3 regions of the Paenibacillus sp. UMB4589-SE434 genome follow, and region 3 is predicted to be linked to each of the others. Evidence: riboswitches for the same ligand, from Rfam matches in the RefSeq annotation. Region 3 holds a riboswitch; each other region holds the start of a gene.
The links. A riboswitch is a leader RNA that binds a small molecule or an ion and turns the genes downstream of it on or off. The one in region 3 is predicted to bind cyclic di-AMP.

Region 1: another riboswitch for cyclic di-AMP. It lies ahead of QP775_RS09490 (hypothetical protein); the one in region 3 lies ahead of QP775_RS22575 (hypothetical protein).
Region 2: another riboswitch for cyclic di-AMP. It lies ahead of QP775_RS24195 (TrkH family potassium uptake protein); the one in region 3 lies ahead of QP775_RS22575 (hypothetical protein).

Annotation. Positions count from the first base shown of each region.
Region 1 is NZ_JASOYK010000001.1:2,253,919-2,262,021, forward strand. Features, by position in the region: gene QP775_RS09450 (putative glycolipid-binding domain-containing protein) at 290-739, opposite strand; gene QP775_RS09455 (suppressor of fused domain protein) at 849-1,580, opposite strand; gene QP775_RS09460 (class I SAM-dependent methyltransferase) at 1,761-2,516, opposite strand; gene QP775_RS09465 (lactonase family protein) at 2,658-3,704, opposite strand; gene QP775_RS09470 (GreA/GreB family elongation factor) at 4,228-4,689, shown strand; gene QP775_RS09475 (cation:proton antiporter regulatory subunit) at 4,679-4,894, shown strand; gene QP775_RS09480 (hypothetical protein) at 4,895-5,035, opposite strand; gene QP775_RS09485 (NAD-dependent epimerase/dehydratase family protein) at 5,080-5,748, shown strand; cyclic di-AMP (ydaO/yuaA leader) riboswitch at 6,080-6,235, shown strand; gene QP775_RS09490 (hypothetical protein) at 6,299-6,715, shown strand; gene QP775_RS09495 (DUF1796 family putative cysteine peptidase) at 6,824-7,468, opposite strand; gene QP775_RS09500 (MarR family winged helix-turn-helix transcriptional regulator) at 7,553-7,975, opposite strand; gene QP775_RS09505 (GNAT family N-acetyltransferase) at 8,061-8,103, opposite strand, start outside.
Region 2 is NZ_JASOYK010000011.1:39,301-47,403, reverse strand. Features, by position in the region: gene QP775_RS24215 (LysR family transcriptional regulator) at 366-1,265, shown strand; gene QP775_RS24210 (hypothetical protein) at 1,361-2,188, shown strand; gene QP775_RS24205 (GntR family transcriptional regulator) at 2,428-2,784, shown strand; gene QP775_RS24200 (potassium channel family protein) at 2,937-3,599, opposite strand; gene QP775_RS24195 (TrkH family potassium uptake protein) at 3,683-5,041, opposite strand; cyclic di-AMP (ydaO/yuaA leader) riboswitch at 5,110-5,259, opposite strand; gene QP775_RS24190 (CPBP family intramembrane glutamic endopeptidase) at 5,487-7,238, shown strand; gene uvrC (excinuclease ABC subunit UvrC) at 7,370-8,103, opposite strand, start outside.
Region 3 is NZ_JASOYK010000009.1:31,522-39,624, reverse strand. Features, by position in the region: gene kdpC (potassium-transporting ATPase subunit KdpC) at 116-760, opposite strand; gene kdpB (potassium-transporting ATPase subunit KdpB) at 942-2,951, opposite strand; gene kdpA (potassium-transporting ATPase subunit KdpA) at 3,063-4,739, opposite strand; gene kdpF (K(+)-transporting ATPase subunit F) at 4,783-4,863, opposite strand; cyclic di-AMP (ydaO/yuaA leader) riboswitch at 5,198-5,368, opposite strand; gene QP775_RS22575 (hypothetical protein) at 5,444-5,875, opposite strand; cyclic di-AMP (ydaO/yuaA leader) riboswitch at 5,950-6,183, opposite strand; gene QP775_RS22570 (CgeB family protein) at 6,634-7,731, opposite strand.

The DNA.
Region 1 (8,103 bases), on a different contig from region 3:
AGCACTATCGTACCAAGGCACAAAGCATTTGCCGGATACCATTGACTAAAGCAAGAAGAGGAGAGAGTCTACCGCGTCTGGCCTTTTTGGCGTGTGACCCTAGAAAAACAAGCATTTTATCCCTGTTTTTTGACTCTACTATTAAAGTCTGACAATCTGGAATCATAACTGAATTTCCCCCTCTCCCGAGCTTCCGCCATCCATGAATACATTAAACTGCCTTTATCTCCAACTAAAAAACAAGGCTGCCGTATGTAAGCGGCAGCCTGTTCATAAAAATATCCTGTTGTTAGACTTGCTGCCACTCGCCTTCATAATCCGTGACAATTCCATTTTCATCCACGTATACTTTAGCAGTGTACCCGCTCTCTATTGACTTATAAATATAAGTATTAGCTCCCACTCGCTCATACTGCTGCTTCATCGGCTGAATCGTTAATTCAGGAAACCGAATCCTTGCCGCATCAAATTGGGCTGACTGCCCTACTTCCAGCTTCAAGCGTTGGATAGGCAGCAAGTTGGTAGCAGGAGTAACACCGATATCGATATCTTTGATGCCATTTAACTCAGAGAGCTCAAGGCCATTTAAGGTCCAACGGTTAAGGTGATCTCTTTCCACGTTTAACGTTGTATGCCCCTGCTCTTGCTGCACACGGACTTCAACTTGCCTCGTGCTGCCGTCCTGATCACAAAGCACTGTATATTGGACTGAGAACCTGCCATTATCATTGGCACAAATAAGATTGCCTTAGATCCTCATAGCCGCTCCAAAAGTTACCTCACAGTACTCCATCCCATGATCAGGGACCCGTTTCCATATGACATGATGTACCATGTATTATACCCTCTTAAAACAGACCGAATCTTTTTTTACATACATTTTTGCGGTCCACCTGTACAATCTCGTTTACCTCGATCTTGTTCAGCTTGTCAAACAAATCATCTACGCCATGCTTAAGCTTGAAATCCATTTCTTCTTTATACAAAGGTATGAGGCCGAAGAAATGAACTTCCTTTTCCTCTGACAATGGCAAACTAAAGAAAGCTTCCAACTCTTCAATTGTGGTAGGAATAGTCAGCATCATCCCCGCCAGCTTGGTGTTGTCCGCAAAAGGCTCAGCTGGATCACCGTTCGGGATCGTATGTCCGGCATACAGCCAAGTATCATACTCATGCGGCATTCTTGCCAGCGTCTTCAACCAGCGGACAGGCCAATAGTTGGCCTCATCTTGAAACGCCTCCTCAGATACTTTCCATGAAGCCGGCAAGCAGATCATCAATTCCGCATATTTAAAGTTCTCTGCTCCCTCTGGAACAGTCATCGGGAGATTACTCATCCCACATGTCACCAACGTATAGTAGTTACGTTCCGGTGTGGGCGACACAATAAGAATATCTAAGTGAACAAGATCCGAGATAATCTCATGAAATACACCCTCAACTGGACCAATATAAGTTTCCACATGCTGCGTGATCTTTTCAATCGCTTCTTCATTCCCTGCTGCCAACTGGAATTCATGCTGTCTGGTTTCATGACGGTAAATCGGTTGTCCTGACGCAGATAGTTCTTGGCTACTCATAGGAGCCTCCTAGTAGATATGTATTATGTAAGGGCAATCAAATGTGTAGAATAGGCCCAACTACTAATGTACTATGATTTCCCCGTCATGGAAATGATTTCTTTTATTTTTGTGCATCAGCTGCCTCATTCAACCCACAACCACCTGCGGCCATGAGAGCTTAGTCCTGTACATTTTACCCTACACTTTGCCCATATAACTGCGTGTTAAGTTAGGCATTGTCAGTACACCGTCTTTGTTATACTTGTAAAATAGTTCGGTGATCGATTGAACAAACCGCTCATAATGCACATCTTCCTGATGAGGTGCGTAAGAAGCGGACAAATTACGACCGATAAAGCCATTCAGGTCAAAGGTCAAGTGATTCTCAAATTGCTTATATTCATACAAACCATTTTTAAAAAATTGTCCATATCGCTCAGGAGTTTCCTCAATCCCTCCACTAAAACCTCGAAAAGGCGGACAAAGCCGCTTGCAAATTGCTGCATTTTCTTGCACAAGATCACTTGCTGCATCTCTGCTGTTCCAGACCAAAGCAACGTTCGCGTCTTGTGTTAAGATGCGTTGGCATTCCTCTCGAAATAACCTCACAGCAAACCAATGGAATGCTTGCGCTACTGTAATCAGATCCACGGAGAGATCTGGAAGCGTCGTTTGCTCGGCTGTACCTGGTACGGAAGTATATTTTGTGTAAGCATGCAATTGCAGTTCGGCTGTCTTTCTCATCTCTGCATTGGGCTCAACAGCAATGACATGTACATCGCGCTCTAGGAGCTGCTGCGTAAGAATTCCTGTACCCGAGCCGATATCAGCGATCGTATTATTACTTGTTAGCTCATTGATATCCATTAAATAATCAATATACGCCTTTGGATATCTCGATCGGTATTGGGCATAGATTGATGCTTTCCCAGTAAACTTATCAGCATTTTTCATGACTCACCCTCCTCTCTTCAACTCGCCCGACTCTTACGGTATGCTAACAAAATAAGCTGACCTGTTTACACAGCATCAGCTTATCGAATAACCCCTAGGAGACATATTAGAAAATATTTGCTACATTAGATGAACTATTGCCTACTTGCCAAGCAGCTTCAAGCAGACAGGCTTGTTTGGAATCTCTAAACGTACGCCAGTATATTCAGGTATACCCTCATTCAGCTTAAATAAGGTGACCGAATCTGAATTCTGATTAGCCGCGAGCAGGTAAGTGCCATCTGGTGCAAGTGCAAAGTTGCGCGGGTAAGCACCCTCTGTTCCCGTGTGAGCAGCAAGAGATACGGTCCCGTTTGCTTGAATGCGGAACACCGCGACACTGTCATGCCCACGATTCGAACCATATAGATACTGTCCTTCAGGATCAATATGAATGTCTGCGCAATACGATTCTCCGTCATATCCTTTAGGCAGTGTGCACACGGTCTGAAGCGCCGTCAATGACCCATCTTCTCGCGAGTACTGGTATGCAGCTATCTTGGAGTCTAATTCGCCAATCGCATACACCCATGGCTCCGTCGGATGGAATACAACGTGGCGAGGTCCCGCTCCACCTTCCGTTGGTGTCGTCGATTGCAGCTCCAACGTGCCGTTTATCGGATCGAGCTTGTACACAAACAATGCATCGCAGCCTAGGTCAGGTACGATCCAGAATGGAGATTGCGGCATTGGGAAAATGGAATGCGGATGTGGCGCTTCTTGGCGGTCAAGACGAACACTGCTGCCCGCATGCTGCACGTGATGGCTCATCTTCTCGATGGCACCCTGTTCATCAATCGGATATACACATACATTCCCGCTTGAATAGTTTACCGCAAGCAGCCATCTGCCAGACTCATCTACACTTAAGTGACAGGGATGATCCCCTTGGGTCTTCTGTCTGCTAATCTCCTCTAGCAGTCCGGTTGACGGGTCCAACCGATACGAGACAACGCTGCCGTCCACCGTCTCGCTGGCGGCATATAAGAAATGTCGCTTCGCGTCAATGGTCAAAAATGAAGGACTCTCAATACCTGCAAAGCCTTGCAGCAGATTCAAGCTGCCCTGCTCGGTGTCCAACGCCAATAGATGAATGCCATCCTGATCCTCAGGGGAATAAGTGCCAACATACGTATAATACATACTCATAACAGCTACCTCTCCTCTCTACTTCTCACTATGTACAACCAGTTCCAATACAGTCGTCCTCTTATATGTAGATTAGATAAGACGACAGGAATATGATCAATCCGTGGGACCTGTCTAATTGTCCCTGTTTCTCTATCATACTATAAAGTTAATGATTAGGAAGGATATTCATTCCATCACCGATATTGCCCCTTATGTATCCCACATAGCTACGTCAGCTGCTTAATAAAATTGTTACCCTACAGGACAAAAAATAGAGAAGGTAGTCTGTAAAATTATTATGTATGAAATAAATGAATAGTCTTTTCTAATGGCCACTTCACGTCTGCTTTCTATCGTATTTAAATATGATATTCCTCTCATAGAAACACACGTTGTAAGCCGTTTGCTTACCTACAAGATTTATATGTTAAACTATTGATAGGACCTCATAACGTGGAGGTTTTTATTATGTCTGGAGGAGATTAGATGAACATGCTCATTTTCAAATGTAACCGCAATCATATAGGAGGTGAAGTCTACTATGAACCATAGCGCCACTTCCACCCAAATTAGGCAGCATGTCCAACGTCAGCTCATTGCGTTAGAGGAAGAGAAGCAGGCATTTCTAGATGCGGTCTTTCCCGCATTTGGAGACAAGCGCACACAAGCAGAACAGATTGTGACACGTTATTCTTCGTGTATTCGAGAGCTGCTCAACCTGCCTGATGATCAATTGTGCAAAGTGATACTGATTGGCAGCCAGGTTAGAATCACCTATCTAGAAGATCACGATATGGATTCCTTTACCATCGTCTACCCGCAGCATGCGGAGCCCAATGAGAATCGAATTTCATTCCTGTCTCCTATGGGGAGACAACTGCTTACTGCGACTATCGGAAGCATACTGACAATTGATACACCAGCCGGAACAATTGATATTCGAATTGACAAGGTCACCTTTACTGCAGAGGACATCGAGGGAGGATGTCAACATGAACGTTAAAGCAGCAGACCTGCCAGGTATCGGCCGGAAATATAGTCTGCATACCGCAGTTGGAGACACACTGGTTATCATTGTGCATTTGGATGGTCGACGTGACCTCTTCCATATGAAAGCCGATGATCCTGATGAAATGCAATCCGTTGTTACGCTGGATGACAAAGAAGCAGGCACTGCAGCCGCCATTATTGCCGGCTTAATCGATTAGCTACAGAGGGGCCGCTGCGCTCGCCTTTTTTGGCAGAGCATAGTGGCTCTTTCCGTTATATTCTTCTAACGTCAGATATAAGTTGGATGAAGCAAGTTGAACAACCAGATCCAGCTTGTTCTCATTCCAAATGATCATCATGTTATAATGGACGAACGAATATTCATCTTGAAAGGGGCTAGCTGATGACCAAAGATACCGCCTTAGTGTTAGGTGCGACAGGGTTAGTAGGCAGCGAGCTTATGGCACGAATTCATGCGTATTATAAACGTGTCATTGTGTTAAGTCGCCGACCTGTCATCGTTCCCTTTCCTAATGTTGAAGTACACACGATAGATTTCGACCGTATGGACCAGTATGCTGCATTATTTCAAGCAGAAGACGTGTTCTGCTGTTTAGGAACTACAATCAAGCAAGCCAAGTCAAAGGAAGCATTTCGTAAGGTAGATTACATTTATCCCTTGCAAGCTGGGAAGCTTTCAGCTGCGGCACAGGTTCGTTCTTTTACAATCATTACAGCGATGGGGTCCAGCTCGAAGTCAGCATTTTTCTACAGTCGTGTCAAAGGGGATTTGGAAACTGGACTGCAAGCACTTCCCTTACGTGCGCTTCATATTGTACGGCCCTCGCTAATTATAGGTGCGCGTCAGGAGTTCCGACTCGGAGAGCGAGCTGCAGCTGCCATCAGTCCCCTCTTATCGCCTATCCTGCGCGGCCCACTATTAAAATATCGCCCGATTCAAGCTTCTATCATAGCAGAAGCAATGCTGTATGCAGCAAGCTCAGGTCTTGGCGGCACGCACATATATCCTTCTGACCAACTGTGCAGCATGGCTGCTCAAATAAATAAATAAGGATGATAAGCACTTCAGTATGCTGCTGTGAACAGGCGCAGCGGAAGTGCTTTTTGACGCGCGTACATCTCATCCAATTTCCCGGCAGTATGCCTTCGTCCATCTTTTTATTTCTCGTATGCCTTCGAGCAGCCTTCCGTCGCTGAACACGAAATATGCAACCTATCGATAGCTGCAGCAAGCACGGCGTAATTCGGATAAATATATTCAATCGTTGCTATAATCCATCCCCTATCGTTCAAAATCACCTTTAATTCGTCCTTATCGGTCTTTTATCGTTATACACCCCTGCTGCCACGCGCTATGATAGACAACATGAAGCATCGCTTCATTCTTTCAATCGCTGAGTGCTCTAGTTACAGAGCAGCGGGGGAACCATTCAGGGTCCACGATCCTACATTGGGGTGAATCCGGTAGTCTCTACTGGTAGGGCGACTCCATCGCCCGAATCCGTCAGCTAACCTCGTAAGCGTTACAGGAGAGACTTGCAGATAGCTGCTCTTGTTACAGACCACCTATTTGCATCATGACAAAGTCTGGAGGGATGAAGATGGACGAAATCCATACATCAGCACACACCATTAACCGCATTGAATTGTATCAATTAGCTAGTATGTCACGCTTGTCCGCAATTGAAACTGATACACAATGCAGGACCGCATTGCCGATCATGATTATTTTAAAAGTAGTAAGTGGGGAAGCTCAAGGCTGGGGAAAAGTTACCCTGATGCCTGATGATTCTCATTTTGATCTTCAGCGCTGGGCGCGACAATTAGAACGGTTAAAGGGCAAATCAGCAATAGGTGCTTTGCTGCTGTTGGAGCAAATGAGAACTTCATGGTGTGAGGAGAAGGTACAGTTAACCGAGCTAGCACTAGCGAATCTGTTGCAGCATTCATCCTATCGTTATTGTCCGCAGCAAAGCATGCTTATCACCCACTGCCAAGCCTATTACGGAACCATCTAAAGCAGCAAAAATGAATCTTTAAAATGTCTACTAGCAGATTCACGCATCAGCAGGACTGAAGCCCATAGCCGCAGTCCTGCAACTGTTATTTTAAATGACAGCGTCTTCCTATGGCTTATCCGGCTGCCCTGCATATTCCTCATACGCTACACTCGCCAGCAGTTCGTCCCACACCTCATCATTCAGCTGCTCTGTGTCTATAGAAACAACACACACATGTTCCAAGTTCCAATCTATCTCTACGATTCCAAGATGATCCCCATGTAAAACAAGCAAAATATGAAATTGATGTCTGACATAACTACGCAGCTGCCTTTCAAGCTCGACAACTTCCTCATACGTCCCATCAATACGAATAAATAACAACCATGGTAATACCGCTGTTTTCTCCAAAAAGCGCTGTATTCGGCGATCGTACATCGCTTTAACCTCGGGATAGGATACCAGATGCTCAGGTGAATTGAAGTCTTTCGGGTAATCATGAACAGAATAAATATCGTATACACGATCCCGTAACATAAGACATCGATCACCTTGGTCATAACCTGTAAATTCAAGGTTGTCTAGTTCCATATATCCTGCGAATCGATTGCGCAGCAACAAGTTAACGTTCGATAGGTGTACGGAGCGATTCCAATCTAGCATGCCTCCGAACTTTCTTAATCCGAGTCGATGCAACTGAATAGCTACTAAACATTTTCTCCCCATACTATATATTGCATGATAAGATCGTGCTAATTGTTCCCTCTTCATCGTCGTCACCTCTTGTCTCAATCCGTATACTATACTGTATGACGGCTTGGCTAAAAGGTACGGACTTCCGTCTCATTTGCTTTATTAACGGTCTCGAAGCGTCTGTGTTAATCGTTCCATACACCGCTCGAAAGAACGAAGCTCACTGCTGGTAAACTCTCCTTTTAACTCCATATAAATAGCTTCATGTATCTTGGCCTGCGTTTCATAGGCGATTCGCCCCTTGTCTGTTAAAGACACAAGAACAATTCGAGCGTCTGACGGATGTGTATTACGGACGACAAGCTCCTTTCGTTCCAAACGAACCATCATTTGCGAGACGGCTCCCTTCGTAACGCACAGCCGGTCAGATAACTCACCCATTGCCACACCTTCATGTTCCCCAATTGCTTCAATAGTATGAACTTCGCTGAGGGATAAATCGTTTAGATCTCCGAAAGACTTCGGATATCGCTCCAATCGTCGCAGTTGTAATATCAGCCGTCCAATAGCAAGATGTTCAGTCATAGTAACCACCTTTCCAGCCAAATAAATAATATGATGTTCTCTGCTTAGAAAATGGGGGGTGCCTCTTCCGCTTGGTTCATCCCTTTTACCTGCTGATGGGCATGATCTCACTATCTATGCTCAATTTG
Region 2 (8,103 bases), on a different contig from region 3:
CCCTTTCCGATGCGTACCAGTAGATTTTGGTAGTAAAACATCCTCATTTTACCTGTGCCTGTCGAAAGCGTCAATATTTTGTCACATGGCTTCTACAATCTATTTAACGCTATTTTCGCCGGTTAAGCCAGGTTTTTGTAACCGTTTTCTCTATTTGTGACCAAGTTGTGACACTACCATATTACTCCTTAACGGCTTATAATGGAATTGCAATGTTTTTATATAAATCATAACTAAAATGCATAAGCCAGTTCTGACAAGGCCTGAGGCAGCCTGTAGCAGCAATATATCCGAGCGCTTTATATGATAAATATCATTGAACATATTTTCACAAGTATAACTCCAAACTCAAGGAGGAATTCTATATGCTTGATCTGCTAGAGGCATTTGCCACTGTCGTTGAACATACCAGCTTGAATCAAGCCGCCAAGCGGTTGAATATTTCGCAGCCTGCCTTGTCTCGACAAGTGTCACGTCTGGAAGAAGAATTAAATGTCGAATTATTCGCCCGCCATGGCAAACGACTCGAGCTTACCCGGGTTGGTCAGATGACTTATGACTTTGCGCTTGATATCCGCAGCCGACAGCTTTCCTTTATGAAATCAATTACCGCCTACAAGACCGAAGGACAAACCAACGTTACAATAGGCGCCAGCCTTACGACGTTACAAACTACACTGCCGTTATTTGTATCTATGTTTAAAGAGCAGTACCCCGACGCTCAGTTAAAGGCCGTTACGGGCAAGACACATGAGATCGTCTCTTATGTCCGCAACAAGAAAGTCGACTTTGGTATCGTAGGCGACGCCATTCGCGAGCAGGGACTCGTCTCTATTCCGCTGCTGTCCGACCATCTGATGCTCGTGCTGCCGAGCAGCCATGAGCTAACACGAGTTAAAGATTGGACAATGTCACATCTAAACGGTGTCCCTATGCTGCTATTCTCTAACGGAACCTGGTATCGCAAGCTTATTGACGACCTGTTCCGGCGCTATCGAATCATGCCTGATATCCGAATGGAAATTGACTCATTCGAAGCGATCGGTCGACTGCTTGCCACATGCGAAGCCACTGCCTTGCTTCCCAAGTCCTACTTGCGTCCCGAATGGCTGCTGGACAACCGCCTTATTGCTGTTCATCTCAAGGAGCTTGAACAGACGGAACGTGTCACGTCGCTTGTATATGCGGAACAGGCCATGCTGACTGAATCCGTCCGAAAGTTCATTGCGGAAGCGGTAATCCGTTCCGAGTGGCTGGGCAATTAAAAAATAAGAATTCTTTCATTCTTTGTCAAAATATATGGTTATAATAGGATATGTACTTATGATAATAGATTCAAATTCTAGGAGGTAAATAAAAAATGAATTTTTGCAATCATTGCGGCGCCAAGTTGGAACAGGATGTGCCCCATGCGTGCAGCGAGATCGCAGCGTCAGCTGGCGCTTCTCATCCTGCTTCGTCAGAATCTTTCAACCTAAGGAAGGAACCTTGGGGATCAGCGGCGTCAAATGGCACCGACGGGCAGACAGCACAGCAAACCTATACCGAGCATTCACAGCCTCAACATTCGATGGGTCAATTTGCTCGCGAGGCAACCTCTGCCTTTGAGACACGAACGCTCTTAACTCTGCTTAAGCAACCGACCGAAGCTGCCCGGCTTCACCCGCAGCGCGATTGGTTATATGCCGTGATCGGCATCCTGCTTTCCAGTTTAGGTTTCGCAGTATGGGCATATATCGTTTCGAAACATTTCTTTGGTTTCTTATTTGGAGCATCTGACATTTTATCGTTACTTGATCGTGGTGCGCCTAGTATCCCGTTCTCATTCTTTATCCGTTTTCTAGTGATCGCTATCCTTTCTATTGGTGCGTTGATTGGTGCTCTCTGGCTTACCTTATCTTTTAAAGGCAAGGAACGACCAGGCTTATTGCCTGCCTTTGTCCGCTTAGGGGCTTTACAAATGCCCTTTGCCGTAGGCTTCCTGTTGGCTGGTCTCGTTAGCGTCATTTCATTCACACAGCTATCTTTCTTCATGGTCGGCTGCTTGCTCTTGTCTTCCGTCGTTCTAACGACTACTGAAATGGCGGAACTAGGCAAGGTTGAGCGCTCAAACCGCTTTGCTTTTATTACCATTGCTATGGGGATGCATATGATTATTTCCCTGATCCTGTTTAAGATATTTTTCTAATCTTATTTGGTATGCAACATTGTGTTATATAACAAGAGGCTCTTGTGCCTCTTGTTTTTTTTATATTCCAGTCTTATAGTCAAATACATAAGTAATGAACCAGATATCTATTAAGAAAAATGACAACGGCACCTAACAATCGGGTTTAGATTGTGCTTTTGTCCTTTGTAATGGCAAAGCTATTTGGCCTGCTGTATGAAATGGTGGTGTACAAGTAATTGAGAAATGAGGTAGCGATTATGCAGCTAGACGAGTCTAAATCAATTTATTTACAGATAGCGGAAAAGATTGAAAATGATATATTAAGCGGTGCTTCAATGGAGGAGAGTCAGGTTCCTTCTACCAATCAATTTGCAAAAGTACTGCAAATCAATCCTGCTACTGCTGCCAAGGGTATTCATTTACTTGTAGATGAGGGCATTCTATATAAAAAAAGAGGAGTTGGCATGTTTGTAAGCCCAGGGGCTAAAAAGCTCGTGCAAAACAAACGCAAAATTCATTTTGCGGATATTGAGCTGCCCCGTATTTTGCGAGCAGCATCAGCACTGGATATCAACAAAGAACAACTGATTAAAATGATTAGAGCTGCCGAATAATCCTACATGTATTGCCTATCGCCGAAAACAACCGTACAACTTCAAAAGCCACCTGACAGTTCCAACACAACAATCTGGACACTGACAAGTGGCTATAGTTCTATCCGCTATTGATGATGATGACGAAGCCTGGCTGACCGACTGAACACCTGCTACACCAAGAGACGTTCTTCAAAAGCTTCAATTTGCCGATTCGTACCGATCATGACCATAATATCCTTCTCTGCCAACGTATCTTCAGCTGAAGGTGCGATAATGATGCCCCCAGGCTTATTTAAGGCTACGATACTGCAGCCGTACTTGGCACGTGGATCCAGCTCCTTGAGCTTAAGCCCGTGCAGGCACTTTGGTACACTCAGCTCTGCAATCGTATAATCCTTAGACAATTCAATATAATCGAGCAAATTAGGCGACACAAGGTGATGCGCCACCCTTATTCCCATATCCCGCTCTGGGTAAATCACGCGATCTACGCCCAATCTTTCCAGAACACGTCCATGCAGCTCGCTTAACGCTTTGGCCACCACTTTCTTGACCCCAAGCTCCTTCACCTGGATACTGATCAAAATACTAGTCTGAATGTCATCACCGATCGCAACAATGACGCAATCAAAATTACGAATGCCCAAGGAACGCAGCACTTCTTCATCAGCAGCATCCGCTACAACCGCATGGGTCATCTCGGAACTCAGTTCGTCAATGATTTCTTCATCCTTGTCAATACCAAGAACCTGATGCCCTAACTTCATTAATTCTTTTGCCAGACTGGAACCGAAGCGTCCCATTCCAATTACCGCAAACTGCTGAGCGTCCATAATAGATGTTATCCCCTTCATCCTTGCTTACTATATATCTATATATTCCAACTAAACATAATCCTCATGCTTACGCCGTACTCTTAACCTATCGTTATTTTACCTTCCGGGTGGCGATACAATTCACGTTCTGCCTTCGGTCCAAGCGCATACGCAAGCGTAATTGGTCCGAGTCGTCCTGCAAACATCGTAAGGGCAATTAACAATTTCCCTACATCCGACAGACTAGTTGTGATTCCCATCGTGAGTCCGACCGTACCAAATGCCGATGTTGTCTCGAACAAGATGGCAAGAAATTGCCGATCTTCTGTCGTAGACAATATCATAGACACGAAGAGAACCAGCCCCAGTGCCAGCAAGGTTAATGTAACTGCTTTGAAAATACGGTCTTTAGCCAGACGGCAGCGGAACATAACGATGTCTTCCTTGCCGCGCATCATCGCAAAGACGGCACCAATCAAGATCGTGAACGTAGTCGTCTTGATACCGCCCCCTGTTGATCCTGGAGATGCACCGATAAACATCAGAATGACCATAAAGAACTGAGATGCCTGTCTCATAGCACCAATATCAACCGTATTCGCCCCCGCAGTACGCGGACTGACCGACTGGAAGAACGATGCCCATATTTTCTGCCAACCATTCAGTTGACCGTACGTATGAGGATTCGTAAACTCAAATATAAATAGGACAACAGCTCCAAACACAATTAAAAAGCTGGTCATGGATAATACAACTTTGGTATGCAGAGACAATCGACGTGTACGACGGAAATCCATCACATCAGACATGACTATAAAACCAATACCACCCGATACGATCAAAAACATGGATACAAAGTTAATAATCGGGTCCCCTACGTAACTTGTTAAGCTGGAGAAAGGACCGCTAACTTGGCCGAACAAGTCAAAACCTGCGTTGTTAAAGAACGAGATGGCATGAAAAATACCGAAATACAATGCCTGCCCGAATGGCAGATCGAACGACCATCTTAACGTAAACAGCACAGCGGCAGAACCCTCAATGACAAAAGCATAAAGCAGTACTTTGCGGATTAGTCGTACAATACCTTCCATCGAGCCTTGATTCAGCGATTCCTGGAGGATCAGCCGTTCTTTTAATGAAATTCTCTTCTTAAATGCCATAGCAAACAGCGTCGCCATCGTCATAAACCCTAGACCGCCAACCTGGATTAAACTAATAATGACGATTTGACCAAACATCGTAAAGTGTGTGCCTGTGTCAACAACCACAAGACCTGTTACGCAAGTGGCAGAGGTAGCTGTAAATAAGGCGTCGATAAACGGCAACGGTGTGCCGTCGGCATTGGATATTGGCAGCATGAGCAACAGTGCGCCAATCAAAACAATGAAGGCAAATCCAATGACCAAGGTGCGTGAAGGGGTTAGCCTCCGCAGGTTGTTACGCTTAACAGTCTTCAAGGATGCTTTTCACCTCATACGTAAAATGGCACGAAAAAAAGCACTGGAGACCCCAATGCTTATCGCTGGTATCCTGACGTTTACGCCTACGAGGTTAGCTGACGGATTCGGGCACGTCAAGGTCGCCCTATTCAAGTGGCTTGCAGCACACTCAAAATTCACCCCAAAATTCGGTTCCCCCGCTTTCGTCGCATGACGAAACTCGGCTGTATTCAATTCATAACGAGATTATATACGTTTCCTATGTTCTTCACAAAGTCTTGAAAGGAGCAAATACACGAGAAAACGCCCGAAAACATCATTATATAACGCTTACATTCACTTCTTTTCTCGTAATACATCGGCGCAAGGCCCTTTTTCTTGACGTTGCTTGTTCATTTCGATAATGTGGGAAGGAACAACTGTCTTTATCGTATTTCAAATTTAAGATTGAAGGGGGATTCCCTTGAAATTTACATACAATTCTACTGCTGGCAACCAAAGATATGGGCAGGGTGCATCCAGGGCGCTCATTGGCGCAGCAGTTGCGGGATTCTTATTATTCTTAGTCATTCAAGTTATCATTCCATTTTTGTCCAGTTCAAATACAGAGCAGCTTACTCCTATGTTAACCAAAGATGAAGCTATCCGCCGCGCGGAAGTCGCTTACACCTCGGCTATATTTTCAGCAACGCCCAGTTTCTCTAACACGAGCAAAGGCTCATCCATTCCATCATCCGCTCAATTCAAAAAAGGTGCCATATATTATACCAATGATCTCCTGTCTGGCTACTTAAGTAAATATGAGCTGCATACTGCGTATAATCGTTGGGAAAAGGCAGCGCCATATGATATTTATCGGGTCTTTTTCGACAAAGAAGCCCCCCTACAACACAAGCGTGAGCTCGTGACAATCGACATCCATATGCGCACTGGACAGATCGTCGGCTATCAACAAGTGTTGTCCGATACCATTGATGCCGACAATAGCTCCACTACATCCGAAGTGGAACAACCTAATCCAGATCGGGCTTACATGTTAGCCCATTCAGATGAAGCTGTACTACAGCTTGGCTACACACCTGCACAGCTTGCCCGCAAATCCGAGCAATTATCGAATGAAATTCGCTATACTGTCAAGAATGGGCAGGTCGGCGATGCCAAACTGGAAGTTGTTGTGTGGTGGCAAAATGGCAAGATCAGCCAGGCTCAATCCATTTGGACATTACCTGAAGCTTATACACAGCTTATGCAGGAGCAAAAGAGCACTGCTGAGCAGATCTCCTCCATTGGTTATGTACTAATGTCGGTAATATTTGCAGCTGCCGCCTGCATAATGGCCCTTATATATCGCAAGCGTATTCGCTTTAGATCCAGAACGATGCTGACGTTGGCTGCCTTGTCGTGCCTGATCTCTATTCTGCATGGCTGGAACGTGATACCAGGTACTATTATGGCTGATCGACTGGAGCCAATCGGGTATGATCGCTTGCAGATGACCATTACCATACAATCGCTTTTCCTCGTCGTTCAAGCCGGTATTACGTTATACCTCGCCTTGATCGTTGGGCGTTCATGCTGGGACGTGAGTCAGCACAAGCAGGTTGTGATCTCATGGAGCGACGCCGATTTCGGGCAACAGCTTGTGCGTTCTTTCTGGGTTGGCCTGGCATTCACGGGTGTGTTGCTGGGCACGCAAAGTATTATTTACACAGGGCTGGAACTGGGTATGAAGGCTTGGTCCTCTACAGACGCTTCAAGCTCTCCACTCAATCTAAGTTACATGTTTTTGTATCCTTTAGTAGCGTGGGTAGCCGCCATTTCAGAAGAAGGCTTTTTCCGGTTGTTTGCAGTGGGATTGTTCCGCAAATTTCTGCGTAATACATGGGTTGCAGCTATTATTCCTACTTTTGTGTGGGCTGCTGGTCATGTGACTTATCCGATCTATCCGTACTACTCCCGTCCGTTGGAATTGATGATTATCGGTTTCCTGTTTGTATGGATTATGGTGCGTTATGGTTTCTGGAGCGCAGTAGTCGCTCATCTCATGTTAGATACTATATTGATGGTGATCCCTTATTGGATTGATGGCAGTTGGTCTGGCATCGTGATAGGCACTTTCTACTTGCTGCTCCCCATGGCTGTTGTCTATGGGATTAACACGCTTCATCGGCATAAGACTCTAAAAATAAGACCGTCGCACGAGCCTGTCTCCTAACTGAAATATGTATAAGAGGCCAAAAAAATGAACTACCATGCTTCATTTTTTTGGCCTCTTATTGTGGTGATTTATGATCTTGCTTGCTTCAGTTATAGCGTTGAAGGATCTAGCTGTTGCAACTGTAATGCCTATTCTGCTGGCATATTCGCTGAATCTGTCCCAAGTTCAGGTTCGCTCTCATCGTAATCTGACAGCTTCTCTACTTCCAGCTCGGATTCTTGGGCTGCATCCTGATCATCATCCTCCCGTAAATGGGATAAGATCGTACGTGCCAACTGCTCGCCTATCCCCACTTGACGAAAATCTTCTATCTCAGCCTCACGAATCTTCTTCAAAGAGCCGAAGTGCTTCAGCAGCGCTTTCCGCCGCTTTTCACCAATACCTGGTATGGAGTCAAGTGCAGAAACAACCATCGACTTGCCGCGCTGCTCCCGATGAAACGTAATTGCAAAGCGATGCACTTCCTCCTGTACCCGCTGCAATAAATAAAACTCCTTGCTATCTCTGCCGAGCGGCACAACCTGTGCAGGATCCCCGGCCATCAATTGCGCTGTCTTATGCTTTGTATCTTTAACCAGACCGCATACCGGAATGTATAGTCCCAGTTCATTCTCCAATACATCGATAGCTACCGCCATCTGTCCTTTACCACCGTCAACAACAATCAGATCAGGCTGCTCCAAGCCTTCCTTCAGCACACGCTCGTACCGTCTGCGTATCACTTCACGCATCGTCTCATAATCATCCGGCCCTTGCACTGTGCGCACCTTGTACTTCCGATATTCTTTCTTGGCAGGCTTGCCGTCAATAAAGACAACCATCGCGGATACAGGGTCAGAGCCTTGAATGTTCGAGTTATCAA
Region 3 (8,103 bases):
CTACGTCTATACGCGCAAAGCATGACTATCTGTGCCTTTTTCATCTTGAATATCTTTTATATTTTCTATATGTTTTTTTATTCTATGTCACTTTCATGTTGCACTTCTATTTCTTCTAACCCTCTATGCGCACTGTATCGCCCTTCATTTCTCCTTGAACCGCCAAATTTAACAGCAGCACGTTCACACGCGGTTCACCGAAAATACCCAGATCAGCAGACTCGGTATACTTATCTACTAGGTGCTGTACCTCCTCTAAGGACAAGCCGGCAGCTTTTGCAACCCGTGGTAATTGAGCTTGCGCCGCCTCCGGGGAAATGTGCGGATCAAGACCGGAACCCGAATTCGTCACCAAATCAGCAGGCACCTTTGACAGCGGCACTTCAGGGTTGTTCTTACTCCAATCTGCTGCAAACTGTTCTACTCGTGCCTTCAAATCTGGATTGGAAGGCGCAAAGTTCGGTGACCCAGCCCCTACTCCGTTATAGTCAATGCTTGATACACGTCCATGGAAATACTGTGGTTCTGTAAAAGTCTGACCAATCAGCTCGGAACCAATCGCTTGCCCTTTGGCATTATAAATGAGGCTGCCGTTTGCTTCTTTCGGCAAAATAGCTTGTGCTATTCCCGTCATCAAGAGGGGATATATTAACCCGCATAACACAAGCAAGCCGACACTTGTACGGATGATGGTGCTGATGCCCCCGCCATTATCGGCGGGAGAATCTGTATGATCTGACTGTTGTAAATGTGAACTCATGTAAATACACCCTTTCTAAATGCCTAAAACTTTAATCTGATCGGCTGCTCAATTTGCCTGTTTTCTTATTCTTATTTGCTTATTAACGAACGTAACTATGCAGCTTGTTTGCCGAATCATGCTTAATCCGCTTAAGAACAGCTTGCTTGCCTATTGGCACATCCGTTAGCTGATTGAGAAGTTACATCCATATTCCAAGAACCATATCAATAGCTTTAATTCCTATAAACGGTGCAATCAGTCCGCCTAGTCCATAGATCAGCATATTGCGACCAAGCAGCTTCTCTGAGCTCATTGGCTTGTATGCTACCCCTTTCACGGCCAGTGGGATCAGGAGCGGGATAATGATCGCATTAAATACGAGCGCAGACAGTATCGCTGACATCGGCGAGTTTAATGCCATGATGTTCAAAGCAGAAAGCTGCGGGATCGCAAGCATAAATAAAGCAGGTATGATCGCAAAATATTTGGCTACGTCATTTGCGATACTAAATGTAGTCAAGGCACCACGTGTCATCAGCAGCTGCTTCCCAATAGCAACGACTTCGATAACTTTGGTCGGATCAGAATCCAGATCGACCATATTAGCAGCCTCTTTAGCAGCCGTTGTACCGCTGTTCATCGCAATCCCTACGTCTGCTTGTGCCAAGGCTGGCGCATCATTTGTGCCGTCACCCGTCATTGCAACCAGCTTGCCCGCCGCCTGCTCTTGACGAATAAGCGCCAACTTATCTTCTGGTTTGCTCTCTGCGATAAAATCATCTACACCTGCTTCCCGCGCAATCGTAGCAGCTGTCAGCGGGTTGTCGCCTGTACACATCACCGTACGAATCCCCATCTGACGAAGTTGCTCGAAACGCTCGCGCATGCCCGGCTTCACTGTATCCTTCAAATAAATCACACCATAAATATGATGATCGACTGCAACTGCCAACGGCGTTCCACCTGCTGCCGCAATCGCTTCGGTCTGTGCATCTAAATCAACAGGAATAGATCCGCCTTTCTCTTTCACCCATCGCTTCACTGAATCTACGGCGCCTTTGCGCACTTTGCGACCATCCGTCAGATCAATGCCGCTCATACGTGTCTCCGCCTTAAACGGAATAATCTCACCTTGTTCACTCAGCTGAGTGTCGTAGCTCCAACCCTGTTTATTTACCCATTCGACAACAGAACGTCCTTCCGGTGTCTCATCCAGATGAGAGGATACCGCTGCCCAGCGTCCAAGCTCTTCTTTCGAACCGCCCCCAACCGCATACATATCGGAAGCAAGACGATTTCCATAGGTGATCGTACCCGTTTTATCCAAAATAATAGTATGAATATCGCCGCAAGCCTCTACTGCCTTCCCTGAAGTCGCAATGACGTTAAAGCGTGTAACACGGTCCATACCCGCAATCCCAATCGCAGACAGCAGCCCCCCGATAGTTGTTGGAATCAAGCAAACTAGTAAGGCGATAAGTTCAGCTACATTTAGTTCAATGTTCAAGTACTGTCCAAAGAAAGGTAGTGTTACCACTACAATCAAGAAAATAAGGGTTAGACTAATCAGTACGGTGTGCAGCGCCAACTCATTTGGCGTCTTTTGCCGTTCAGCACCTTCAACAAGCGCGATCATTCGGTCAAGGAACGATTCGCCCGGATCGCTCGTGATACGAACACGAATCCAGTCACTTACGACCCGCGTGCCTGCTGTCACAGAGCAGAAGTCGCCTCCTGCTTCTTTTAACACTGGTGCCGACTCACCTGTAATTGCAGATTCGTCAACTGATGCCAAGCCTTGAATAACTTCCCCATCCCCCGCAATGGTCTCTCCTTCGCGGACAATAATAAGATCTCCTTTACGCAGCGTTGCAGAGGATACACGAACCGTGCCTGATTCTGTCACTTTGTTCGCCCACATATCTTTCTTGGTTTGCTTTAAGGAGTCCGCTTGAGCCTTACCCCGCCCTTCTGCCAGAGCTTCCGCAAAGTTGGCGAACCATACTGTAATAAACAATATAAAGCTCACTGATCCGTTGTACCACCGAGCGACAGGTGAACCAAACGCATCTGGAACTAAGGTTAAGAACAATGTGATGACAAATCCGATTTCTACAATAAACATCATTGGGTTTTTAACCATTTGCTTCGGATTAAACTTGCGCAGTGCGTCGATAGATGCCTTTTTGACTAATGCAGCTTGAAACATATCTTTTTGCGCTTTTATATGAGAACGTCCGCTTTCCGTGTCATACGGAACCGACGAATTCGTGGACTGAACCGTTTTCATGTCTTTCTTCCTCCTCTTAAGCCGTACACATTATTTCCACAACGTTAGATGCTCCGCCACAGGTCCAAGCACAATGACCGGGAAGAACGTTAATGCCCCTACGATAAGAACCGTTCCGACGAATATCGCTCCAAACATCGCTGTATTGGTTCTAAATGTACCGCTTGTTGCGGGAACAGGCCGTTTTCTTGCCATAGACCCCGCGACAGCAAGCAATGTAATCATCGAAATATAACGGCCGAAGAACATTACAATCCCTGTGGCAATGTTCCAAAACAACGTGTTATCGCCAAGTCCCTCGAAGCCTGAGCCGTTGTTGGCAGCAGACGATGTAAACTCATACAAAGCTTGTGACAAACCATGATAACCTGGATTCGATATCGTCTCAGGATAAGCAATGAGCGCAATCGCAGTTGGTACAAGAATGAGCAATGGATGCACGATCAACGTGACTGCGATTAGCTTCATTTCCCTACTTTCAAGCTTCCGTCCCAGAAACTCCGGTGTACGCCCAACCATCAGGCCGGACAAAAATACGGCAATCATGGCGTACATCAACACATTGACAAATCCGACACCGATACCGCCAAACACCGTGTTCAGCATCATGTTAGCCATCGGTATAAGTCCACCGAGCGGTGTAAGCGTATCATGCATGGTCGCAACCGCTCCCGTCTCGGAAGCTGTCGTGACGACGGAATACAAAGAAGACTGCACCATGCCAAGCCGCTGTTCTTTGCCTTCCATGCTCGGGCCATTTATGCCAAGTTGATGCATCATCGGATTACCCACATGCTCAGAAGTAAGGGAGAGGCCCAGCATCGTGATAAACATGACGGACATCGCCACAAACAATACCCTGCCTTGCTTCGCATTTCCGACCATTTTTCCGTATGCAAACGGCAAGGAAGTCGTTACCAGCATCATTAGAATCATTTGCAGCGTGTTACTGAGTGCATTTGGATTCTCGAATGGATGCGTCGAGTTCGGACCGAAGAAACCACCCCCGTTGTTGCCCAGCTCTTTAATGGACAATAATGAAGCGACAGGCCCCCGTGCGATCTGCTGCTCTGCACCTTGTACTGTTGTTACCGTCTCCGTCGGGCTGAGCGTCTGCGGAACACCCATCGCAACGAATATAATGCCTGCCACTACCGCAATCGGAAGCAGGATACGCGTAATCGAGCGAACTAGATCCACAAAAAAGTTGCCAAGTGGCTTGCCTGCCAGACCTCTCATAAAAGCAAATACAATGGCGAGACCAGTTGCCGGCGAGGTAAACATCAAGAAAATAATGCCGATCATTTGTGAGAGATAGGATAACCCTGTTTCTCCGCTGTAGTGCTGTAAATTCGTATTTGCCATAAAGCTGATCGCTGTATTAAACGCAACCGAAGGTTCCATGCCTGCAATGCCGCTCGGATTTAGCGGCAGCACTCCTTGCAGCCGGAATATTGCATAAGTGATCACAATCATGACCACGTTGCTTAGCACCAACGAACCTGCATAGGCTTTCCAGCTCTGGTTGGTCTCTCGGATGCCAAACAATTTGAATAAACCTTTGTCAATTGGACCAAGCACTCGATCCATCGGCAGCGGCTTTCCACCGCTATCAAATACACGAGATAAATAGATGCCGACCGGACGTGCCAACACCAATACAATAAGTAATGTAATGCCAATAGACAACCAACCTAAACCTGTCATTTTTGTGTTCCACCTTTCAACTATTTACAAGGAAGTCGTATCCCTAGAATTTCTCTGGCTTTACAAGTGCGTATCCCAGATAGAGAAACAGTGCCCCTACCAGTACGCCAAGCACGATAATCATCTTTGTTCACCTCTATATGCACGAGTCAGCCCGTGCGATGTTCATGGCATTAGCCATGACTAATGATCAACTTCTGTGGAGCACCAGGACAGCACCCCATACGTTACGACGCCTAACAATACAATTAATACAAGCATAATGACATCGAACATATGCCAACTCCTCCTTTGAGCCTTGGTGCTAAGATGTGCTCACCCTTCAGAGACGGTGCTTTACCTTGCAGCATGTTAAAAGACAACACAAAAAGCCGCACGGAAAGAGGATCCCTTTCCGTGCGGCTTCTAAACACGCAGCTAAATAAAACGCAAGCTGCGAATCGCCACAACGAAATAAGGCTGCCTCTATGGACGCTTACGAGGTTAGCTGACGGATTCGGGCGCATGAGTCGCCCTACTGGCCAAAGGCCAAGATTCACCCCTCGCACAGCAGCTTCTCCACTTTCGAAGCACTGTGCTCTAACATTGGGTCCCCCGTTCCCTTCTCAGGGATTCAGCGATGAGCATTGCCCAAAGCTTATCAATTAGTCGAGCCGTTCGAACTGATCGCACCAGAACCTGCTGTAAATAAGTTACTGGTGCAGCTATACGGTTGAACGCTGCTCGCTGTAAATCAATTCGGTCAGCAGAAAGGATACTTGATCCGACTGCGTGTACACAACCATATCCGCGCCTAGCAGGCGGTAAATGGAACGTGGATAATGCTGCTTAGTTATGACCGTAATCGGGTCGTACGTCCATGCTCGGCATTGCTGCAGCAGACGACAAGTCAGCGCAAAGCTTTGCTCGAATACGTATATACGTCCAACTGGTAATAACGGAATCTCGGCTGGTTTGGTCCGAGATGTGTTTACGTGCCAAATGTGCTTGACACCAAGTTTCTCCATTCTTGCCGAACATCTCACATTGTTACTGATGGCTGCCACTGGCAAGCCTGCGCCGCGCAGTTGGCGGACAAAGTCAGCCCCCATCGTGTTCGGAGCGAATACGGTAACGATTCGGTCCGTGTCTTGCATTTCACCATACCTCCTGAAGTCCGTTACTTTCATCATTCGGGTAGAGGTTGGTCAGTATGCGCAAATCGGTCTAGCGCGCCTCTCCTCGGACGCTTACGAGGTTAGCTGTCGGGTTCGGAATCGAAGAGTCGCCCTACCGGTTGCAAAGTGACATCCCCTAACATTTAGCATGGATATAACCTTTACCGGATTCACCCCCTGAACGCAAATCAATCTAATTCAGCCGCAATCGGTTGTTATGACGGATTTGCCTTCTCATTGTGGTTCCCCCGCTCCCGCCTTCCGGCGGAACTCAGCGATGAAGACGCAACGGATATTGTTGTCGTCGATGAACTGAATCTTACGCCTTTTCATGTATGTATGTAAATCAATTCGAACGTTCATATTGTTCCAAGCATGACCAAATGCTGGATATAATCATAATCAATCATCGAAAATCCTATCATTTACTCGTCATATCTTTAATTATCTTCATTCGATTGGATAACAGTAGCATTTTAAAGTAATTTCGATAACAATATGGATTTAATCGCTTTCTTGGCAAAATTTCTGTCATGATTAATCTATTACTCGTGTCCTGTTCAAGCTTCCATTTACAGCTCATAGCTCGCTTTGATGCGTTTGCATAAGGCATGCATAGGCGGGATTTAGACTACACTGCCTTTTCGTATGGCTATATCAGCGCATACACTAAAGCCGCCTGAATCGAGTACGTTCAAGCGGCTGTCTCATGTCATTTTTTGGGATCCGCGGGAACATCAGTAGCCAAAAAGAGTACCCAAAAGCTGATTCATCCGATTGGCATACGTATGCTCACGCAGCGTTCTTTCAAGCCCGCGCAGCGCAATCTCACGCCGTTCTCCTTCATGGTGCAAATAATGCTCCATCTTTGCAAGCAGCTCATCAGGCGATTGGTAGGTCACAATCTCGATACCAGGGGTATAAAAGCTAGCTAGATCACTGCGAATGTCTGTCAATTGCAGTGTGCCGCAGCAAGCAATTTCAAACGTCCTTGGGTTCGGAGAGGAGGCAATAATCTGACTGGAATTGCTGTTCACCGTCTCGTCATCGTGAGATCTGTGCATATTGATGACAATTTTGGTCATGTTGTACATATCAGCTGTTTCTTGCGGAGTCATCCAACGACCAAGATCAATCTTGCCCGTATAGGAGCTAAACTGTGGCAGTCGATCCCACCACAAGCCTGAAAAGTATGCGTTATACTGCATCATTCGATCTATAATCGATTCGAAAAAACGTACTCTGTTCCAGTAGGCTGAACCTATAAAACAAACATCGCGGCGCCCCGGTGTAGGTGTTGTCTTCGGCAAAAAATGGCCTGGATACACCGCAAACGGCAAGTAATGAACACTGGGACAGCCAATAGATTGATAATAGCTGACACTGTTGATTTCTAACGTAAACACATCGCTGTAATGCGGCACGATAGCAGACATCATATCCGTATAATACGGATCGTCCGTCAGCCATACGGCTGTGCGAATGCCTGCTGCCCGCAGTTCATCAAGCTGGCCGATTGGAAGCTCCATGCCATCCAAGGCGATGATAATATCCGGCCTTAAGGAGGCCGCCGAAGCTGCAACGGCATCTCTCGGCCCGATGACCGTCACCTTCCCCACCATCTCCTGAAGCGTGCTGACTAACGCATCATCAATTGGAGAGTATGGGAAGCCCTTGCCTGAGGTAACGTACATGACATGTATAGGTCGATGAGGAATTTGCGGGCGTATGGTCTTCACCAGCATATCCGCACGGCCACGAAGGTATCCATCCTGGTATCCTTCATGCAGACCGCGTAATCGTCCACGCCTGCGAGCAACGGTTATCGATGTCACGCGTCTGTGTCGATATGATTTCCTCCGTGAGCGTGAACCGGGCATCTCCTCACTCCTTTGTTGTTACTGTCGACCGTGAGCCAACCAAACTTTGGCTGTATCGAGGCCAACACCATACTTATTCAACCACCAATCTTTCATAAATCATAACGATCATCATCTATCTACTCATTTGTCATCCAATCAAACCAAGTTAGTCTGTTCCTTGCCTTCATAACGACAGGTGATTGTTCCTGAAACCTCAGTGCTTGACATTAGCGACACCCGCCTGTACCAATCATGAGCAGCAACTAGCAACGAATCACAACTGGTGCCGAATAATGTGTGCAGTCAAATCACTATATGCCGCTAGACCGACTGTCTTATGGACTT